Regions from separate parts of the Desulfitobacterium sp. PCE1 genome, predicted to be linked through region 2. Evidence: riboswitches for the same ligand, from Rfam matches in the RefSeq annotation. Region 2 holds a riboswitch; each other region holds the start of a gene.

Region 1 (5,494 bases), 960 kb from region 2:
TCCCAACGCCTGTTCTCAGCCCCAAATCAAAGATATAGGGCTAACGGGCTTTCTTATGCCCAAGTTCACAGGGGCAAGGTGTACGGGCTGTCAAGCCTGCTGCCGTTCCTGTCAAGAAGGTGCTCTGTCTTGGCAGGGAAGGCTGGAATTTGATGAAAGTAAGTGCATTGGTTGCGGGGATTGTGTGCGCTCATGTAAAACAGGCAAAATACTTCCCGGGGAATCAGGCTGGACTCTCCATCTTGGCGGGCGTTTGGGAAGGCATCCACAATTGGCACGATTGTCCCGGGAAAAGCTCCAGACGTCTGAACTCCCCGGTATAATCGGCCGCATCCTTGAAGACTATATAGAAAATGGCCTTCCGCTGGAAAGGCTCACTCATTTTCTTGACCGCCGACAGAATCTATAAAGAGTCACAAGGAGTTTTGGCGTTCATGAATCCATCCTCTCAGCTGGTCTAAATTGCTGACAGTTATTTGTTTCTTCTCCATTTTGAGAATTCCTAAATCCTTCAGTTCACTTAATATGCGGCTTACGGATTCCCGTGCTAAACTGCACATTCCTGCCAACTCTGTTGCGGTAAGGGGAATCGTAATGAGAATTCCCTCAGGAGTCTCTTGGCCGTGGACATGAGCTAAAGCGAAGATCTTAGCTCCCAACCGAGAACGAGCATCCCCCAGAGCAATATTCTTGATTTGCCGATAAGCTCTGCGGAGATCCAAAGCCATATTTCGATAAAAAGGCAGAAGTGCGGAAGGATTTTCATTAAAGTACTGAAGTAGCGCCTTTCGATCCAAAACGAAGACATCGGAGGCCTCGGCAGTGAGTGCTGCATAAGGATATACTTTATTATCTAATATAACTTCCGGGAAAAATGCGGGAGGTTGCAGAATCCGAAAAATTTTCTCAGTAAATTCACTCATGAGCAAAATTTGGATACGGCCTTTGAGTAAAAAATAGACTGAATTACCGTCTTCTCCGGAAAAGAAAAGGAATTGCTTTGCAGCATAATGGCGAACCCGTCCATGGTCAGAACAGTACTCCCAAAACGAATCAGGCAGTCCCTGCCAGTTGGGATTGTTTTTAAATATCTCGAACTTAAGAATATTACCAGCCATACTTCCCTTCCTTTCACAAAAGTGTCATCAAAGTATTATGTATGAACAAAATTCTATATTTCCTTGAAGAAACCCTTTAAAATCGAGGAAAAAATGATTTTCTTATGAAAGTGAATCATTCCCTGATTGCCAGTTATGGTTTATAATAATGAGTAGCCGAGCCATATTTCCTACCGAATTGATCTACGGAATTTGGCCGTTTCAGAGATGCCTGAAACCAGGGTGTGTTTAGAAATGAACATGCCTTCCGCAAAGAAAAGGAGGAAACCCCATGGAGAAGATTAGAGTGCAGGATGCGATCGGATCTGTGCTTATGCACGATCTGACACAAATTATCCCCGGAAAAACAAAAGATGCTCGCTTTAGAAAAGGTCATGTTATCAAGGAAGAAGATATACCGATTCTTCTCAGTATGGGAAAAGAGCGTATTTTTGTGTGGGATCAGACTCCGGGTCTTATTCACGAAGATGAAGCAGCAGAGCGTCTGGCCAAAGCAGTGGCGGGCCCAGGTCTTTCCTTTAGTGAAACAAAAGAGGGAAAGGTCAATTTAATTGCTGAGGAGGATGGATTAATCTATGCTTCTGAAGAAGGGATCTATGCCCTCAATTCTTTAGAATATATTATCCTCGCTACCCTTCATAATCACCGTCCCGTGAAGAAAGGGCAGAAAATTGCGGGGACCAGGGTCGTTCCTCTGATGATTGATGAGAAAGTTATTGTAGAAGCCGAAGAAATCGCCCGGCAATTTAAGGAACCACTTCTTCAAATCCGCCCCCTTCAACCCAAAAAGGTTGGAGTGGTTACCACGGGAAGTGAAGTATACCATGGCCGTATCCAAGATAAATTTGGACCGGTTCTCCAAGGAAAAGTGGCCGAATGGGGCTCTGTTCTCTTGGGACAAACCTTTGCCGATGATAATGTAGAGATGATCCAAGAACGCATCCGCGAGCATATAGCTCATGGTGCAGAAATGGTCCTGGTAACCGGCGGCATGTCCGTGGATCCCGATGATTTGACCCCTACGGCGATCAAAGGTTTGGGGGGAGAGTTAGTCACTTATGGTACTCCTGTTCTTCCCGGAGCCATGCTGTTATTGGCTTACCTGAATGATATCCCGATTTTGGGATTGCCCGGCTGTGTCATGTATTCAAGAAAAACGGTCTTTGACCTTGTAGCAACACGCATTCTAGCCGGTGAGCGGCTTACTCGTCTGGAAATTGCCAAATACGGTCATGGAGGATTGTGCCTGGAGTGTCCGGAATGCACTTATCCCCATTGTTCCTTCGGAAAATAAGACGAAGAACCTTCTCTTAGCCAAATTCCCAAGCGCTTGGGAATTTGGCTAATCGTTCTTTAGGAGAATACTTTTTTAGAGATCTGCCATAAATCACTGAGGTTCCGGCAGGGAAAAACCTGGGTGCAATACCTCCTATACTCCTTCATAAGATTGTCGGGTAAAGTCCAATCCTTTTCCTCCAAAGGGTTCAACCAAAAGATATGCTTAACCTTCTCTTGGATCTCCTGCAAATATTCTGCTTGAGCAGGGCGGAAATTGTTGCGGCCATCTCCCATGATCAACACGGTTCCCTTTGTGGAAAGAGAGGGAAGAACATTCTGGGCAAAGTCATTGAAAACCTTACCATAATCTGTGAATCCAGAAGAATGCTTGCGGCCCCAGGAACGGATCTCTGCCATAGAATCACCGGTGTTTAACCATTCTTCACAGGTGATATCCCAGATTCCATCAATAAAAAGGTAAAGCCGTACTTTGCGAAACCGGGATTTGATGCGTTGGCATAAGTAAAGAAGAAATTGAGAAAAGGGAGCTACGGAATTGGATACATCGCATAGTACAATAAGCTCGGGATGCTTTAAGACATAGGTTTCATATTCAAAGCGAAAGACAGATCCATTGCCCCGAACCATTTCTTTTAGCAAAGAGGAAACCCGCAGGGTTCCACGGGAGGCTTTCTTTTTACTCAATCCTCGATGAACAGCCAATCTGTTTCCCATTTGTCTAAGGGCTTGATGGACCATCCCTTCTTCATCGGCGGTAAATGAATTCAAAGGCTTAAAACGCCAATTCACTTCACGGAGAATATCCCAGCGATTTTGGCTCTGTAAACGTTCCTGCCAAAGAACCTGGCGAATCTGACGATTCCAAAAGTCCTGATAAGCTTCGAATGTTTGCCATTGGTCCTCCGATACTTCACCCCGGTTTTTAGCCAGTTCCAAAGAATTGGACCAAGTCAAAAATCCCGATTGTCCAAGAATGAATTTAACCTGCTTCTCAAAATCAAACTCCTGAGTTTCTTCTTCCTCGATGGTACCAGGGAATCCTTTAAGCCCCATTAAATAGTGGAGATCCGGCATTTGAAAAGAGGTTGCCGAGGATTGAGAAGACTCTCTTGAGGATTTAAGGATTAGGGTGATTCCTCCTTGCCCGGTACCGATCCCTTGGTGGGAGCCATCCCCAGTGTTTCCTTGGTCCGGGCCTGTACATTGTCCAGGGGCAGTATGCTCTGAATCCGGGGAGGATGACTCTGTGGATGCCAGGAGATCATAGACCATGTCATAAAGCTGATGATCTTCCGGGCGATGGATGAAAAGAGATTTTAGCACGAGTTGTGGTGAAAGATCCGGAAACAGAGTTAAGGCCTTTAAAGCATCCTGAACTTGATCAATTGTAATAGTGATGCCCACCGAACGCAGCACATAGATGAGCTTCAGCAGTTGCCAGCCGTTGATATTGAGTCCATTCATGAATATCCCCCGCTCTGGGTTTGAGTTCTTCTGGCAGCTTCCTGTTGCCAAGCCTTTAAACGCTCTTCAAGCTTTGCCAAATCACTGGGGTATTTTAAAAGTATGGATAGGGTACCTTCCAATTGCTTCATATCGAGAGATTCCTGGCGAAGAATATGGAGAGCACGGGCGAAGTCCATACTTTCAGATACACTGGGTAATTTGCGTAAAGGAATCTTACGGATTTTGGCTACGAACTCACACACATCCTGGATTAAGGCCGTAGTAATCTCCGGACACCTTTGGGCAAGAATCCTCATTTCTTGTTCCACATCCGGATAAGCTAAGAGCAGGTGAACACAGCGTCTTCTTAAAGCTTCGGAAAGATCCCTGGTGTTGTTACTGGTTAAGAGGACCATAGGAGAATTTTTGGCCTTAAAGGTTCCTACCTCCGGGATCGTGACTTGAAACTCGGCAAGAAGTTCCAGTAAGAAGCTTTCAAATTCTTCATCACTTTTGTCCAGTTCATCAATAAGAAGAATAACGGGCTCTTCAGCAAGCACAGTTTGCAGCAATGGTCTGGCTAACAAAAATTCAGGCCCATAAATATTCTCCTTAATTTCTTCCCAGCCGGTAATTCCCACCTGTAAGCGGAGTAATTGTTTGGCATAATCCCATTCATAAAGGGCCTTATTTAAATCAAGCCCTTCATAACATTGAAGGCGGATAAGCCTGCGGCCGGTGCTGCGCGCCAGGGCCAAGGCCAGTTGCGTTTTTCCAACTCCCGCCGGTCCCTCAATAAGACAGGGCTTGCGGAGTGCAAGCGCCAAAAATAAAGTAGTCCCTTTATCCTGATTAAGGATATAGCCTTCCTGTTCTAAGGCATTCATTAATTCTAGTGGAGACCCCCACATTATTACCCCTCCTCCAGACTTTACTGACACTGCCAGAAAGTATAAACTTGCGTTATACACTTTCTAAGCATAAGGGCAACCAGCGTTTTCGCCTTTTGTGAGGAGTGAAAATATAGGATCGGCGAAACCGGGTTTTCTATAAAATTTTACACGTTTTATCAAAGATTGACAATTGAAAATAAGGGAGTTAGGATAAAGGAGACACCCCCTAGGGGTACATAGAAGTTATCTCTCATACAAATCGAAAGGCAGGTAGGATTCCATGAACAGAAAAATCGCCATCCCCACAGAAGGGGAGAATGTTAATGCCCATTTTGGCCGCAGTCAGGCTTTTACTCTCTTTGTCATTCAAGATAGCAAGGTATCCGGTCAAGAGCGGATTGATACGGCTAATTTCCAACATCAACATGAAGGAATTGCGCAGCTTTTGAAATCTAAAGGAGTAGAAACCGTAATCTGTGGAGGGATTGGACCCGGAGCCATCGCCGGATTGGAAAATGCCGGCGTGGAAGTCTTGAGAGGCGCCAATGGGCCGGTTTTGGATGTGGCGCAATCCTATGCAGCAGGGACCTTTGTATCCACCAATGCCGTATGCAGCCATAACCATGACCACGATCATCACCACCATCATGGTCATAGTAATGATCATCATCACCACAAATAATGGGATTAATCTTCAATTTAATAAAACTGCATATTGATAAGTAAATTAACTCAGAA
Region 2 (5,494 bases):
GGATTGTATGACCTGTCAAAAGATGGGGGATTGCTCCCTTGCTCAATATGCCTATGAATACGGTGTATCCGGTGAAGACTACCGAGGGGAACGGCGTGAACACCCCCTTGATGACAGCAACCCCTTTATTCTAAGAGATCCGAATAAATGCATCCTCTGCGGTAAATGTGTGCGGGCTTGCGAAGAGATTCAGGGACGAAGCGTATTGGATTTCTTTAAGCGGGGCTTTGACGCCCAGGTGGGACCGGCTTTTGATATTCCTTATAGTGAATCGGAATGTGTTTTCTGCGGATCCTGTGTTTCGGTCTGCCCGGTGGGGGCATTGGTGGAGAAAAAGATGGTTGGCCAGGCTCGGGCCTGGAACATCGAAAAAGTACAGACCACCTGTCCTTTCTGCGGTACAGGCTGCAACTTTGACTTAAATGTCAGCAATGGCAAAGTGATTGGGGTAACTTCAAATCCGGAGGCACCGGTGAACGGCAAAGCCCTCTGTGTCAAGGGCCGTTTCGGTATGGACTTGATCCATAGTCCTCAGCGCCTGACGACTCCGTTGATTAAAAAGGATGGCGAATTCGTCCCGGCAGGCTGGGATGAAGCTCTTGATTTGATTGCCACAAAGTTCGGTGAGATCAAAGAGCAATATGGACCAGATTCTTTTGCAGCCCTCAGTTCGGCTCGTTGTACCAATGAAGAAAATTACCTGATGCAAAAATTCATGCGCGCGGTGATCGGAACGAATAATGTGGATCACTGCGCACGTACCTGACACGCTCCCACTGTGGCAGGTCTTGCCACTTCATTTGGCTCAGGAGCGATGACCAATTCCATCAATGAAATCCCCAATGCGGAAGTCATGTTTGTAATCGGCTCCAATACCACGGAAGCTCATCCGATTATCGGTACCAAGATGAAACAAGCACTGGCTCGGGGAGCCAAGCTCATCGTAGCTGATCCACGGGAGATCGAGCTGGCCAGGGATGCTCATGTCTGGATGAGATTGAAGCCGGGCACAGATATTCCCCTGATCAATGGGATTATGAATATCATTTTGGAGAACGGCTGGGAGGATCGTGCCTTTATTGAGGAACGGACCGAAGGCTATGAACAACTACGGGAAAATCTCAAGAAATTCCCGCCGGAAGAAGTCAGCAAAATCACTGGAGTTCCCGTAGAGCTAATGGTGGAAGCTGCCCGTCTCTACACCGGTGTGGAACGTGCTCAGATTTTCTACACCCTGGGAATCACGGAGCATGTCTGTGGCACAGATAATGTTATGTCCCTGGCCAATCTGGCCATGCTCACTGGAAATATCGGGAAGGAAAGCTCCGGAGTCAACCCGTTGAGGGGTCAGAACAATGTGCAGGGAGCCTGCGATATGGGGGCTCTGCCTAATGTTTACACCGGTTACCAGAGTGTTACCAACCCGTCGGTGCGGGCTAAGTTTGAAGAGTCCTGGGGAGCTTCCCTTAATCCCAACCAGGGCTTCATGATTCCGGATATGTTTGATTCAGCGGTTAAGAAGGAATTGCGGGCTATGTATATCATGGGCGAAGACCCTGTGCTAACCGACGCCGACGCCAATCACGTGCGTAAAGGCCTGGAGGCTCTGGATTTCCTGGTTGTTCAGAACATCTTTATGTCTGAGACCGCCGAACTGGCTGATGTCATTTTGCCGGGCGCCAGCTTTGCGGAAAAGGACGGCACGTTCACGAATACCGAGCGTCGGGTGCAGAGGGTTAATCGGGCGATTAAGCCGATCGCCGCTGCGAAGGCTGACTGGGAAATCATTTGTGAGCTCGCCAACCGGATGGGGTATCCGATGGCTTACCAGTCTCCCGCGGAGATCATGCAGGAAATTGCCGCGCTGACGCCGCAATATGCCGGCATCACCTATGAACGTCTGGGCAGGAAGGGATTGCAATGGCCGGTTCCCCATGCCGATCATCCGGGAACGAAGTTCCTGCACGAAGGGAAATTTACCCGTGGCAAAGGCTTATTCGCGGCGATTGAGCATCAACTGCCGGATGAGCTGCCTGATGAAGAGTATCCATTCCTGCTGACCACAGGCCGCAAGCTGCAGCATTACAATATCTCCACTCGTTTCTCAGCTGCGTTGGATGAGCATGCACCTGAGGAATTGGCTGAACTTAATCCTAAGGATGCCCGACGGTTGGGAATTCAGGACGGTGAGAATGTTAAAGTAGTTTCCCGCCGCGGTGAGGTAGTGACCAAGGTCTGGGTAACTGAAAGGGTCCCGCCTGGAGTGCTCTTTATGACCCTGCATTATAGGGAGTCACCGACGAATGTCTTAACCAACGGAGCGTATGATAAAGTAACTAAGACCTACGAATATAAGGTCTGCGGTGTGCGGGTGGAACCTCTGGTGCAATCTGCACAATAAAGGAAACTTGCTTCAGGTGGAGTTTCGACTCCATCTGAAGCGTAGTTGACTTATCCTCTGTGAGGATAGGAATAGGGGAGTGTCCAAGCTTTGTCTAATATGCATAGCTTGCGGCACTCTCCCTTTTTTATTTCAGAAAAAACAGCTTGGTATTAACTAGCTATTAGGGTGGAAAGTAAAAGTTCTTTTATGGGAAGGGCTTATCTGTGTTACAATAAAGCAAAAGACAAAAGTCTGATCATTGATAGATATAGGGAGACATACCATATGGATGCTAATAATGGAGAAACCCTTTTGCCGATAACCGGAATTATCCTGGCCGGTGGGAAAAGCTCTCGCATGGGTCGCAACAAGGCTTTTATTGAATGGGCTGGGGTCCCACTCATTGAGCATACCTTAGCTATCTTTAGTACGGTCTTTGCTGAAGTGATGATTAGCAGCAATCATCCGGAGCTCTATGCTAAATATGGAGTTAAAGTGATCAAAGATAATTATCTGGACCATGGGCCCTTAGGAGGGTTAGAAGCATGCTTGCGGGAAGCTCGTTATGATTATGCCTTTTTTGCCGCTTGCGATATGCCTTTTTTGAGTGTAGAAGTGATTCGATTTATGGCCGGGAAAATTGAAGGGGAGGTTGATATCTTAATCCCTGAGCTTGATGGCGAAATTCAACCCCTCCATGCTTTTTATCACAAAAACTGTCTTCCCATAATTGAAGACAGTTTAAAGGCGAAGCATCTTAAACTGGCAGTATTTATTCGGCAAAACAACAGGGTACGTCATATGAGGGAGAAGGATTTCATTAATTTTCCAAACATACGTCTTTGTTTCAGTAATATGAATACACCTCAAGAATACCTAACCCTGCAACAGCATAATCTTCATAATACTTGACAATAATGTAGACATTCTTTATCGTATTTAAAGGAAACTATAAAAAGCGGCTATTTTATCAGGAATTTATTAAGATTTGTTAATAAAGATTAAGAAATATTATTATTAGAACTCTTTTTGCAATCTCCAAAATAGTGTATACTACAATTAGTTACATTCTTTAATAATTATTCACAGCCGTAGTATAATGAGTAATAGAATACGTTTTGTGCTCCGAAGCTGGAAACCTAAAGTGAGCTATGGTTTACCAGTCGTGCATTCTGCACCGGGTATTATTGGAAACAGTAATGCCTCCCATTTGGAAAGGAGTCTGTAGGGTATAGGGGAACTCCCCGGTTTTACAGACCGTGGGAGTTCTTTGTTTTGTGGAATAATGAACGTGAAGGTGGGGGAAATCTATGCAAGATCAATATCGACGCCAGATCGAATACCTGAGGATTTCCATTACAGATCGCTGCAATTTACGTTGCAAGTATTGCATGCCTCCTGAAGGAGTTCAATGGATTCCCCATGAGTCTATCTTGACCTATGAAGAAATATCACGTGTCATGCGGATTAGTACCTCCTTAGGATTTAGACGGTTTCGCATAACCGGCGGGGAGCCCTTAATTCGATCCGGAATTCTGGAATTTTTACAGAATGCTTCCCAAATTTCAGGGGTGGAGGATCTGATGCTTACCACCAATGGGATACTTCTTCCAGACATGGCAGAAGACCTAAAGAAGGCGGGAGTTAATCGAGTTAATATAAGCCTGGATACCTTCGATGAAGATAAGTTTCGAGAGCTCACCCGTGGTGGGGATATTAAGAAAGTCTTTCAAGGGATACACCGCTCCCTCGAAGTAGGGTTACATCCGGTTAAACTCAACGTAGTGGTTGTTCGTGATTTCAATAGCCATGAACTGCCACGTTTTATGGAATTAGCCCATGACTATCCCGTTCATGTTCGCTTTATCGAATTGATGCCCATCGGAATCAGTTCGGATAAACGCAGTGATTTTGTATCCATCGATGAGATGAAAGCAATATTGGGCTTAGAGGGCCTTAAAGCTACTCGTGACATTCGAGGAGGAGGGCCTGCTGAATATATCACTTCGGAGGGATTTAAAGGTAGTGTGGGCTTTATCAGCGCTATCAGCAAACATTTTTGCAGCACCTGCAACCGTATTCGCTTAACTCCCGATGGTAAGCTGCGCCTATGTTTACACAGTTCCAATGAAGTGGATTTTCGTGAAGTGCTTCGCTCCAACAAGAGTGATGATGAGGTCAGGGATGTTTTTGCCCAAGCGATTTGGAATAAGCCGGCTGAACATCATATGAATGATCAGGCTTGGCAGGATCAACGGATTATGTCCCAGATTGGAGGATAATTATGGAATTGACACATTTTGATGAAGAAGGCCGGGCACGTATGGTGGATGTCTCAGATAAAGCGGAGACCACTCGAGTGGCTACCGCCCGAGGTAAGGTAGAAATGCAACCGGAAACTTTAGAGAGAATCCGATTAGGGCAGATTGCTAAAGGGGATGTATTGGCGGTAGCCCAAGTCGCAGGAATCATGGCTGCCAAACAAACTTCAAATGTTATTCCTATGTGTCACCCTTTGGCTATTACAGGGGCTAAACTGAGTTTTGAAATTGTTCCTCCCGGAACCATAGAAATCGAAGGAATCGTCAAGGTCACGGGGAAAACCGGGGTTGAGATGGAAGCTCTTACAGCAGTAAGCGTTGCAGCTTTAACCATCTATGATATGTGCAAAGCTATCGATAAGACCATGGTCATCGGCGATATTCGGCTCATGGAAAAAACCGGCGGCAAGAGCGGTCATTTTATTCGCGAAGATCATATAAGCTAAAAAGTTGGGGAGGAAAGATAAAATGGCGAAAATTATTGCAGTTTGTACAAGTGAGAAAAAGGGGATGCGGAAGAAAAACGTGGGCGAGGGAATCCTGAAGGTTAATTTTGGCATTGAAGGTGATGCCCATGGGGGAGATTGGCATCGTCAAGTAAGTTTGCTGGCTATGGAAAGCATTAAGAAGATGCAGGACATGGGGCTTGATGTGGGACCAGGAGATTTCGCTGAGAACTTAACCACCGAAGGAATTGATCTGGTTAGCCTGCCCCTTGGCACAAAACTGAAGATTGGTGAAACCGGCGTGGGGGAAGTGACCCAGATCGGTAAAGAGTGTCATACCCGCT
Region 3 (5,494 bases), 300 kb from region 2:
TCGGACCCTCGGGATGTGGAAAAAGTACTTTATTAAAAACCATTGCCGGCCTGCTTACCCCGGACGACGGAGATATTTTAATCAATAGGGAGAAGGTCAACCACATACCCTCCAACCTGCGGGGAGCGGTCATTGTCTTTCAGGATTTAAGGCTTTTTCCCCATATGACGGTGGAAGAAAATATTGCTTTTCCCCTCAAGATAAGAGGAATAGCGAAAGAAAAGAGGGCAGCGAAGGCCCGTCAGCTTTTACAGAGCGTACAGCTGCCAGGCTATGAGACCAGAAAAATCAGTGCCATGTCCGGTGGGCAGCTACAGCGGGTTGCTCTAGCAAGAGCCTTGGCTGCCGATCCCAAGATTCTCTTATTGGATGAGCCATTTTCCAGTTTGGATGACAACCTGCGTCAGGATATGCGCAATTTGGTACTGCAGTTGCACGCAGACTATGGTATGACTACCGTCTTGGTTACTCATGATCAACAGGAGGCCTTAATGATGTCCCATCGGATTGCGGTTATGCTTAATGGCGAAATAGCTCAGTATGATACCCCGCAAACAATCTTTCATCAACCTGTCAACAAAGCTGTGGCAGACTATTTAGGCGGCGGGAACTATATTCAAGGTAGGGTTGAGAAGGGGAGATTTACCAGTGAAGTTGTGAGCTTTGCCACGGATAAACCTGACGGCTCTTACCTTGCTTTATTCCGCCCCAAAGCACTTAGGCCGGTATCTCGAGGAAATTACCGGATCGCCGACATCCGCTATCGGGGAGAACAATGGGATATTACTGTGCAAGGGCTTAGACAGAAATTCCTTCTTGCTTGCGACTCTGAGCAAAGGTGGCAAATCAATGATTTCATAGGTATTGATTTCGATCCTACGAAAGCGATCCTGATTCACACCCAATAATTATTAGCAACGCCCTTTTGCCTCAATAAGAAACCCTCCTTGCCGAATCGATATCAGCAAGGAGGTTCGTGCTTTACTCTGGGTCTTCAAAGAGTCGATAATAACGTGCCTCCCCAGCTTCTCCCTCAAACATTTTAGCAGCTTCAATTTTTACCTCATCGTAATTTTCCTCAAAATTGAGCAAGACATTAAGGGCATGACGTACTTTGATACTGCTGTCGGCAATATTGCCAAAATTGAGCACACAGGCATGACAATAAGCCAGTAAACTATCCGCGCCAGCAGCTTTGGCTTCATCTAAATTCTGTACTTCATGCTCTGTAGCCCATTCCGGCCGGAAATGACCCAGTTGACCACTGCTTCCGCAGCAGACGGATTCTCTGCCGTGATGCTTCATTTCAACTCTTTGGTAGCCTGCTCGGTCCAATGCTTCTCTGACTTGCTTGGCAAATATTCCTTCAAAACGATCGGGGCAGGAGTCATGGATAGAATACACTTCTGAACTCTGGTGTGAGTCGAATTTTTCCAGCAGTGCTTCATAGACAGTAATAATCTCTACGTCTTTAAAGCTATCCTCATTACTAAATTGGTAAAAGCAGTTGGGACAGGCAATAACCAGGCGTTTGACCCCAAGCTGGCGCACTTTTTCTCTTAATTCAGCCTTGATCTTATCCCCTCGCTCGGGAAGCCCAATGTGATACATAGGGATACCACAGCAATTGTCAAATAATAAAGGGTTTTCATAAAGCTCAGTTAGAGTCTCGTAGACCTGCCGGGTCAGCTTTGGTGAATAAGTAAACATAGTACACCCTGGTAAGAATGCTGTATCTGCTGGATGGGAGCAGTTAAGATCCGAATAATCAATATTATAAAATTCCTTAAACAGGCTCATTACGGTTACGGCACGGTCAGGAAATAAATACTGATACTCATGTAAATCAATCTCTCCATTTTTTACTGCTTTAATTCTTCGTTGCTCGAACATCCGAAAGGGGCTTAAGCCTAATGAGCATACTGCCTCACACCTTCCACACAGGGCACAACCATAGGCCTCATGGGACTCAGGTCCTCTTGAAGCTATAGTTGCGGGAGATTCATTAAGCTCTGTTAAGATACGGCAACTATCCGAACATTCGCCACAACTCAGGCATTCTTCTGCAATCTTTTTTGCCCAATTCTTTGCTTGACTCATAGCATCACCTTCTTAAAATATCATTGTATTAATATCATGCAAGAATCATTCCATGATAGGCGGATAAGGGATAATGGGGATTTGCAAGGTGTTGAAGGGGGAAGAAAGGGTTTTCGAGGGCATAATAATTCTCATTTTGAAACTCTAGGTGGGAAATTTATTTTTTCGGTTTTGAGAAAGTCTCATATTGAGAATATATATCGGTTTTTTGGGGCTGGCTACTTAGAAAATAGCCTACTTAAGGGTTTTGCCGGGTTGGCATAGTTCTTGCGTTATAAATAGTTAGACATTTACAAATGGATTAAACCTTGCTTAATAAATGAATAATGCTCCGAGCCTTATAGCCTACGGTTGAAACTATGGCTTTAAGGCCTGGGTTAATCACCCACAGGGTTGCTATAGAAATGTAACATCCCCCCGATAGGAAAGGAGGCAATGAAGACGATAAAACACTTCTTCTGAATCTCCATTCCGAGGAAGTGTTTTTGTGATTCTAAAGTTAGGAGGCAGAAAGAATGTTGAATGCAAACACACCGGTGATTTCTTTTGTCGCACCATCGGGAACAGGAAAGACCACCCTTTTGGAGAGGGTGGTTGTGAAATTGAAACAAAGCGGGCTTAAGATCGCTACCATTAAACATGATGCCCATCGTTTTGATATAGACATACCGGGCAAAGATTCCTGGAAGATGGCCCAGGCTGGGGCAGATATTGTTATGATCGCCTCAGCAGAAAAAATTGCCATCATTCAAAAGATTGATGAAGAAAAGGAACTGGATGATTTAATAAGCCGTATCGATAAGGTGGACCTCATCCTTACTGAAGGGTTTAGAATCAGTGGCAAACCCAAAATTGAGGTTCACCGCAGCGAACGTAGCAGTGAACTTCGCTCAGAACCCCATGAGCTGCTGGCTATTGCCAGTGACATAACTTGGCAGATCGGAGTTCCTTGTTATCACATCGATGATGTAGATGGTGTCGTAGAAACCATAATGTCATATAGAGAGACTTATGACCAAACTATGCAAAGGAGGCCTTAACTTAATCGTGGAATCAAAGATTTCAAACATCTATCAAAGCAATCGCTCAACGAGATTGCGTCTCTTTTTGTTAATGGGGATTATCCTATTCCTAGCAGTCACCGCCTTATCAGTAGGTAGATATCCAATTCATCCTGGAGATGTTTGGACCACGCTGGCCAGCCGCTTATTTGGTTTTGAAGCCGCAGTATCATTTACTGTTCAGACCGTCATCTTCGATATACGCATTCCCCGCATTTTTGCCGCGATCCTGATTGGTTTTGCTTTATCAGTATCCGGGGCAGCCTTTCAAGGGATTTTTAGAAACCCTCTGGTCTCTCCGGACATCTTGGGGGTGTCTGCAGGCGCCGGGTTTGGAGCGACCTTGGCCATTCTGTACTCCTGGGGTAGTCTCGGGATAACTCTATCAGCCTTTTGCTTTGGTTTACTGGCTGTGGGACTTACGTATTATATCGGCACTAAAATCAAGGATTCCGGTGAGATAACCCTGATCCTCGTTCTCGGAGGAATGCTGGTAGGGACAGTTTTTACTTCCTTGGTTTCACTCATTAAATGCGTGGCCGATCCTTACGAAAAGCTGCCCGCCATCACCTACTGGCTGACATAACTTCTCCCAAGTCAGGAATCGAGAAAAAAGCTTGAAGCTTTTTTTTTGCCTTTTTTAAGAAAAACGCTGGGAAAAGCCTTTATTTTTGATCTTGCGCCTGCGGAGTATTATGGCATATTTTTTGCAATTAGTAATAGTGTCCCAGTTACCTCATTCACCTCAAATATCCAATATCTTTGCAAATAAACAATCAAGGAGGGATTTTATGGCCTAGCAAATATGGAAAAAAGATATGAATCACAAGACAAGCCCTGACCATTAACCTCCCCATCGCGGGAAGATAAGTAAAGGAGGATTATCATGTCTGTAGATTTTGTTCCGAACAAATATATTGATGAAAAGGGTGTTCAATGGACGTATTCGCGATGTTTCTTCTGCCATATGAACTGTGGCATCATGATTGGCGTCGACACTAAGGCTGATAGAATAGTTGAGATAAAAGGGAATCCGAAAGAAGGAACCGTACTCTGTGACAGAATGGGTAAGCACGGTGAAAAAGCCATTCAGATGCATTATCATCCCAAACGGATCAATTATGTCTTGAAACGTGCCGGCAAACGCGGCGAAGACAAATGGGTGCAAATCCCGTACCAACAAGCCATGGATGAAATCGCCGAGAAACTCCAAACCCTGATAGACAAGCACGGTCCTGAAACTCTCGTCTCTTCCGAAGGAACCTACCGTTCCGACCATCTCTGGGCCAGAAGCCGCTTCACGAATATTTTAGGCAATCCCGGCAACGTAGTCGATCCCGGGACCATCTGCTGGTGCTGGAACTATACCATCAACATGGCCATGACCGGCTGGCCTATTGAGGCCATCTCACCTGTCGGTATCGATACCGCTGACACCTTTGTTATTTGGGGCCTCAGCGCTTCCGAAAAATACGGTCCGCAGTCACCCATGTGGCGCAGCTATCTTGCCGCCCTCAACCGGGAAGGCAAGAAACCGAAGCTTATTACCATCGACCCGGTCTGTACCACCCAAGCTCTCATGGCCGACCACTGGCTGGCCCTCCGGCCCAGCACTGACCATGCTTTAGCCCTGGCCTGGCTCCATCAAATCGTGAAAAACAAATGGTATGATGCCGATTTCCTACAAAAATGGACCAACGCTGTTTTCCTCTTGACGAAAGACGGCAAAAAAATGATTAGGGCCAGCGAAGTCGCAGACAGTGGTGAATTAGAAGACTTCGTGGTCTGGAACAACAAGACTGGTGCAACCGCATTGTGGTGTTCTGACGAAAACCGCTATTACGACGGAGATAACGTCGAGGCTTCCCTGTCCGGCGAATACAATGTTACCTTCAAAGATGGCAAAACTGCCGCTTGTATCACCGCCTTCGACGCTATCGTCGAAATGCTCCATGAGTATACTCCCGATTGGGCTGCCGAAATTACCGGTCTTCGGGCTTCCCAAATTGAAGCCACCGCTGAAGTCTACGCTACCAACGGGACAGCTTTCATCACCTGGGGTCTCGGCGGCGGCGACCAGCACGGTCCTAATGCTTCCGCACTGTGTATCACTAAGACCATGCTGCGTCTATTCATGAACTACATCGACATCCCCGGTGGAGAATACATCGGTGAGCCCGGACCTATCCCTGGTCCCGACGGCGTCAAGCACTTCCCCTTGCGCGACTCGGAATTGGAATTATCCGAGCTCGTCACACCAGAAACCCGCAAGAAATTCATTGGTTGGGATCAGTTCCGCATCATGAGTTGGCAAGGTTTCGAACCTATCGATA
Region 4 (5,494 bases), 120 kb from region 2:
CAGCCCATGGGAGTTGCTTCATAGCCCCCTTCTTTCCTATCCAAAATCAACCTGAAATAAAATTCATAATCCGGCCGCTTATGAAGGGGCTCAGTTAAACGGACTTTAAGCTTCGGCCGCCGGGGGCCGTCAGCCCATAATTATGATGGATCAGACCGGATACACACCAGTCCATGGCCAGAAAGGTGGCAAAAGTAGGTCCGGGCATATTGATCACCGGTTTCCCACCGATCATAGCAATACCCACCGGCCTGCCGGGAATAGCCCTGATACCGTGCCGGAAAAGATCGGCCTTTTTCTCAAGGAGAGCGGTATTGAAGTCCTCAGCGCCTTTGGAGGATCCGCCATTGATCAAAACCAAATCCGCAACGTTCAATGCCTTATCCAGGGCTTCCGCCAATTCCTCAGGTTTATCCTTGATGATCGGATAACAGGTCACCTCCGCTCCCCATTGCCGCAGCAAGGCACTTACCATCAGACTGTTGCTCTCGATGGTTTGACCGCGCTCCGGTTTGATTCCTGCATGGATCAGCTCACTCCCGGTGGGTATATAAATGACTTGAGGCTTTCTGATAACTTCCAGATGATAAATTCCGCCCAGAGCCAGCATAGTCAGATGCAAAGGGGTCAGCCTGACATGAGCTTCCACAATCAGGTCCCCCTGAGGAATCGCTGTCCCTGCCGCTCCTACACAATCCCCTTTTTTAAAGGTAAGACCCTTAGCCAATGCCAGTCGGCCCTCGCTGTCATAGTAAATCTCCTCCACCGGGATGACCGTATCGTACTCATCAGGAAAATCATCCCCGGTATCCGCCTGAACATAGTCAACACCTTTCACCCAGCCTGAAGTATCCGGCAGGCCGTTGCTAAAATCATTGGAGCGGACCGCGATTCCAGGCACCGAATAACAGCTCCAAAGCCTCTGCTCGGGTGACAGGTAAATGCTTTTTTTCACTCATATCTGTATCTCCTTTTCGCTTAGCTTTATTTTTCATTTAATCGCTCCAACTTAATATGGTCTTTTCAAATTCCTCGCCGATGAAAAGGGGCATATCCTGCCAATGAAGGAGGCTGGATATCGCCGGATGGGGAAGGCTATAACCCTTAAGCCCGGCTGCGGCAGGAAGGCCGAGAATCAAGGGATCAGCGATCATCCTGGTATAAATGCCGCTTCTGAGAAACTTAATCAGCTGTTTCTCGCTTTTCAGGAGGAGATCCCCAGGCAATGCCAATTCCGGCTCCAGGCCAAAAAAACTGGCTACGGTAATGCTCTGCCCACAACCGGCTTGCCGGAGAGCGGCCCGAAGGGAATTGGCCACGATCTGATCTCCGATGATCAACAAGGCTCCCGCTTTATCGGCCACCGGCAAATCTCCGCCGGCTTCTGCCACGGCGCCCTTGATAACACGATTTTGCTTATCCGCCGCCGTCTGACGTAAAGCCTCCAATACAACCCGGCCGTGCTTCATCCCCAAAGGAGCTGCAGCTACATAGGAAATACCATAGTTTGTGTAGAGATACCGGGCAGCCGCCCAACCAGACTGGGATACCACCAGATTGACCTCCGCAGAAGCGGCACGCCGAACCTGATCCAGCTCCGTCTGCATCCAAAAACTGCCGTTAATCCGGAAGCCGTTATCTTCCAGAAGACGAATCAGATCCCTACCGTTATCGTTGGCCGAGAAATCCAGCGGAGTCAGGCCCAGAATATTTACATGTTTGGAAGCTGTTGAGATTCCGGAAACGGCGAATCGCTTGAGCAGTTTTAAATGGGCGGCAGAAATTCCCTTATTGTAATAGGAAAATCCCGTGGTAGCAAAGCCTAATGCCGCAAAACCACTGCGCGCCTCAATTTCCCGGGCGATCCCGTTCATATCCCTGCCGATGATCGCCGGCACGGGGCTGCCCGGCAATGAATTCCGGCTTGAGCTTCTGCGCCGCTTCAATGGTCTGGCTGATCAGCCGTTCTTCATCCCCGAGCACAGCTTCAATGGTTCTCAGATTCGAGCCAAAGGTACTGCGCGTGCTTTCCGTCCAGCGGGGTTCATCTTAGGTGACATAATTGCGGGTACAGCATGAGGCGTCATCAATGATGATCAAACAGTTCAGTTCAAGAGCGTGGAACAGGCTCCGGAATAATCACTGGCAAAAGGCGGGAGATAGATGGCTAACCGTTCCATGGACGCTCGCTCCCCTCATCTCTGTTCTCCTTCAGGTCTCCCCAATCCGCTGCCCTGGCGACAGCTTCTCCCATAAGCTTCATCAGCTTGCGAATACCGTGAAACCCATAAAAGGACTCATCATTAAACACATCCACAAAATACCTGGCCTTCAGCAAAAAGGCTCCATCATAACCGATAGCCATGTACTCCTGGTCCAAACCATAGCCGGATACGGCTTTGATGCCCTCACGGTTTATGATGGTGACCTGGGGGCAATGGTCGGCCAACCATTTCCGTTCTTCATAATCATCCCTGGGAGAATGGGGTGCGAAGACTGCCCTCACCTGAAAGCCATAGCCCAGAAGGGCTTTAGCCAGAGCAAAGGGCCGCATGGAAGCGGACGAATCCACAACAACCGGGATATCTCCCACCCTTTCCCTGATTACCACGATAGCTAATTGAGTCTGCAAGATCTCCTGGCGAAAATCTGGGCAAGGCTTGCCCAATAAGCCGGCCAGATTGTAATAATGCCGAAGGACTTCATCCAGCTCATAGGAAGGGGGATTGAAATAATAAGGAATGTCCAGCTTTTCCGCCATGCTTTGAGCAGCAACCAAGCCCATGGGCACTAGTACCAGGTTCAGCCGACTGGCCTCCATCTTTTGATATTCCTCAAACGTCCGACAAGCAAAAAGCTCCCGTACTGTCTTAATCCCCCAGTCCGCCAAAAGGTCAAAGAGCTCGCTCTCCTGATCAAGAGAAACATAATTGCCGATTTTAGATTAATACCTTCGTCCTTTTCCTCGGTGTATTCCAGCAGCTCATACATCTGATTATGCTTGCGCATGCCCTGGGATATTTTTTCATCGGCCGCCACGGGATTGATATGGCAGACTGTGAAATGAAGTCCGGGAAAACGGCTTTTGAGCTCTCGCAAAAGTGCTTTTTCATCGGTACCCAGGAAATCATCGATACAATTAAAGTAAAGCACAAAGGCCTTAGGCGCCGGCTCAAGTACCTCCAGAAGCTCTTCCACCGCAGCCGATATTCTCAACATATTGTCCGGAAACCGCATCCTCTTCCCCGATATATAAAAAGGAGAGAAACTCTTTTTCCCCGTTTTGCAGGGCACGTATAGCGTTGCGGCGGCCGCAGGCCGTGGGGCATATATGGAGACTATGGCTCTCCGGAATGCGCAGAATAGTCTTAGGTCTGCTCCGGTTGGGAATATAATAGAGAAGATTATTTTGCACCCCCTTACTCATGACCGCATACCTCAATAAAACGCCGGGCCAAAGTGTGGTAACTTTGAGCGATCTCCGTTTCGGGAAATAACTCCATGACTGTCTTGCCCTGCTCTTCCCCTCTCTGTATCTCAGCCGCCCGGGGGATAACGGAAATGAGCTCACCCTGGGTTTCCGCCGCCAGCTGCTGCACCAGCTCCATCTCCTTGTCCACATTGCGCCGGTTCAGAATCAGCCCCCCGTAACGGGCATAATCCCGGTTGCGGAAATTGGCCAAAGCCGCGGCGATATTGGACGCTGCGTACATGGACATCCTCTCTCCCGAGGTAATTATAAAAACCTCATCCGTATATTCTCCCCGTAAAGGCATGGCGAACCCGCCGCAGACCACATCCCCCAGCACATCGTAAAGCACAATATCCGGTTGGTAGACTTCATATGCCTTCATTTCCGCCAAGGTATCAAAGGCGGTGATAATTCCCCGTCCGGCACAGCCGATACCCGGCATGGGACCGCCGGCTTCCACACAAAGAACTCCGTTATATCCCTCTTGCACAAAGTCGCACACCTGCAGGTCATCCCGTTTGCTGCGCACCAGCTCCAATACGGTTTGAATAGGCCTCCCTCCGGTCAACATTCTTGTGGAATCCGCCTTGGGATCGCAGCCGATCTGCATCACTTTATAACCCATCTCACTCAAGGCAACCGCCAAATTGGATGTGGTAGTGGATTTGCCAATCCCTCCTTTGCCGTAAATAGCTGCTCTGATCATTTTTTATGCACTCCTTATCCGGTGGAATTTCTCCCGCACATTCCTGCCGTTATTTTGGTTCAAATTTGACAGCAGTCAAATCAGTTGGCGACTACGCTGCCTGATCTGTTCGCCATAGTTTTCTCCTATAAAGAAAAAAAGCGGCTTGCCTTTCTAAAAGCAAACCGCCCGATAGCGAAAACAACAAAAGCCAGAGCCGACTCTGTCAAATTTGTCCTTTCTGCTTCCTTTTCATAAGTGAAGGCCAGCTGGTTTCCTAACTGACCCCGTGAGCGGTTTGCTCAGGCTCTTCCGTCATGAGAGATTCTTTTAGACGAATGAGCTCGGAAACTATTCAGTTTTGTCTTTATGCTAATAATCGGACAATCCGAAATTTTAATTCCCGATGTTTCTTCCCACAAACATAAATAACATAAATCAACAGAAAAATAAACATCCTGATTTTATTTTACATTATATCTAGTTATGTTAGGTTATCTTCCGCCCAGTTATGCAGCAGCCTCAAAGCACTACAATCTCAGTAAACATCAATCCTGTCAGCTCGTGTCTTTGATAGGCTTCAACAAATCTTTCAGAGCAATAGATATTAACACCGTAGCCCTTGGCCCTGAACAGATCTATTCCATTGAGAGACTCCCCCCTCAAAAAAAGGCTATCTCTCGATTCAATCCGCTCCTTGCTCTCGGCAAGGTATGTTTCATAGCCGCATTCCGAGCAACTATCGAGCAGAATAATGTTTGATTTTCTATAAAGTTCGGCGCACACATCAACATGAAGTTTGTAATAGGCAGGCGGGACTGTGGGTATTTTATTGACCCGGGTACCATGGCGCCGGAGCTCCTTGAGTTGCATATCAGTTAAATCATTGAAGGATAGCACAGGGGCTTTCTCTAGTCTATAGCCCGTAATCTTTTCTCTTTCCAGAACGTCTTTAGCTTTCTCTGAAATATGATTAATATAAAACCAGAGAAAATCAGGATAATTATCATTAGACAAAACAATAGGGGTATCTGTTCCAAAGTCATGCATTACGCTTTTTTTCCATTCTCTCTGGCATTTGGAGCAAAGAATCCATTTTCTTGGCCATTCGGTTACACTTAACCCATAGGCGTATTTTTTCTTGTTTCCTTCATCAATTTCTAAACAATAATATCGCATCTCATCACCTTCAATATATACTTTATGGACATCAACCATTTCTGGTGCTCCCTATAAGTTAAGCTTCTTAAATAATAAAAAAGAGCCGATGAATTCGGCTCCGGCAAACATCATGTAAAAAGGCAAAGATGTAATATCATACTACCCTTAAATTCGCC

The links. Region 2 has a riboswitch for molybdenum cofactor ahead of moaA (GTP 3',8-cyclase MoaA). Riboswitches for the same ligand answer to the same signal wherever they lie in the genome.
Region 1: linked by a shared signal. The riboswitch ahead of DESPCE1_RS0110890 (molybdopterin-binding protein) and the one ahead of moaA (GTP 3',8-cyclase MoaA) in region 2 are both predicted to bind molybdenum cofactor.
Region 3: linked by a shared signal. The riboswitch ahead of mobB (molybdopterin-guanine dinucleotide biosynthesis protein B) and the one ahead of moaA (GTP 3',8-cyclase MoaA) in region 2 are both predicted to bind molybdenum cofactor.
Region 4: linked by a shared signal. The riboswitch ahead of DESPCE1_RS0106675 (P-loop NTPase) and the one ahead of moaA (GTP 3',8-cyclase MoaA) in region 2 are both predicted to bind molybdenum cofactor.

The regions. Positions count from the first base shown of each region.
Region 1 is NZ_KB913023.1:2,192,716-2,198,209, reverse strand. It holds gene DESPCE1_RS0110900 (4Fe-4S dicluster domain-containing protein) at 1-409, shown strand, start outside; gene DESPCE1_RS0110895 (Crp/Fnr family transcriptional regulator) at 414-1,118, opposite strand; molybdenum cofactor riboswitch at 1,261-1,397, shown strand; gene DESPCE1_RS0110890 (molybdopterin-binding protein) at 1,390-2,412, shown strand; gene DESPCE1_RS0110885 (VWA domain-containing protein) at 2,472-3,881, opposite strand; gene DESPCE1_RS0110880 (MoxR family ATPase) at 3,878-4,774, opposite strand; gene DESPCE1_RS0110875 (NifB/NifX family molybdenum-iron cluster-binding protein) at 5,037-5,438, shown strand.
Region 2 is NZ_KB913023.1:1,232,921-1,238,414, forward strand. It holds gene fdhF (formate dehydrogenase subunit alpha) at 1-2,401, shown strand, start outside; gene DESPCE1_RS0106100 (molybdenum cofactor guanylyltransferase) at 2,669-3,295, shown strand; molybdenum cofactor riboswitch at 3,495-3,620, shown strand; gene moaA (GTP 3',8-cyclase MoaA) at 3,694-4,665, shown strand; gene moaC (cyclic pyranopterin monophosphate synthase MoaC) at 4,668-5,150, shown strand; gene DESPCE1_RS0106115 (MOSC domain-containing protein) at 5,173-5,494, shown strand, end outside.
Region 3 is NZ_KB913023.1:1,534,829-1,540,322, forward strand. It holds gene DESPCE1_RS0107620 (ABC transporter ATP-binding protein) at 1-908, shown strand, start outside; gene DESPCE1_RS0107625 ((Fe-S)-binding protein) at 982-2,100, opposite strand; molybdenum cofactor riboswitch at 2,418-2,549, shown strand; gene mobB (molybdopterin-guanine dinucleotide biosynthesis protein B) at 2,616-3,140, shown strand; gene DESPCE1_RS21210 (iron ABC transporter permease) at 3,148-3,747, shown strand; gene DESPCE1_RS0107645 (molybdopterin-dependent oxidoreductase) at 4,048-5,494, shown strand, end outside.
Region 4 is NZ_KB913023.1:1,348,743-1,354,236, reverse strand. It holds gene DESPCE1_RS23665 (hypothetical protein) at 1-50, opposite strand, end outside; gene DESPCE1_RS21790 (molybdopterin-binding protein) at 95-955, opposite strand; gene DESPCE1_RS21785 (nitrogenase component 1) at 996-1,946, opposite strand; gene DESPCE1_RS23660 (nitrogenase component 1) at 2,168-2,890, opposite strand; gene DESPCE1_RS23655 (hypothetical protein) at 2,803-3,219, opposite strand; gene DESPCE1_RS23650 (hypothetical protein) at 3,173-3,427, opposite strand; gene DESPCE1_RS0106675 (P-loop NTPase) at 3,420-4,178, opposite strand; molybdenum cofactor riboswitch at 4,387-4,519, opposite strand; gene DESPCE1_RS0106670 (double-CXXCG motif protein) at 4,680-5,375, opposite strand.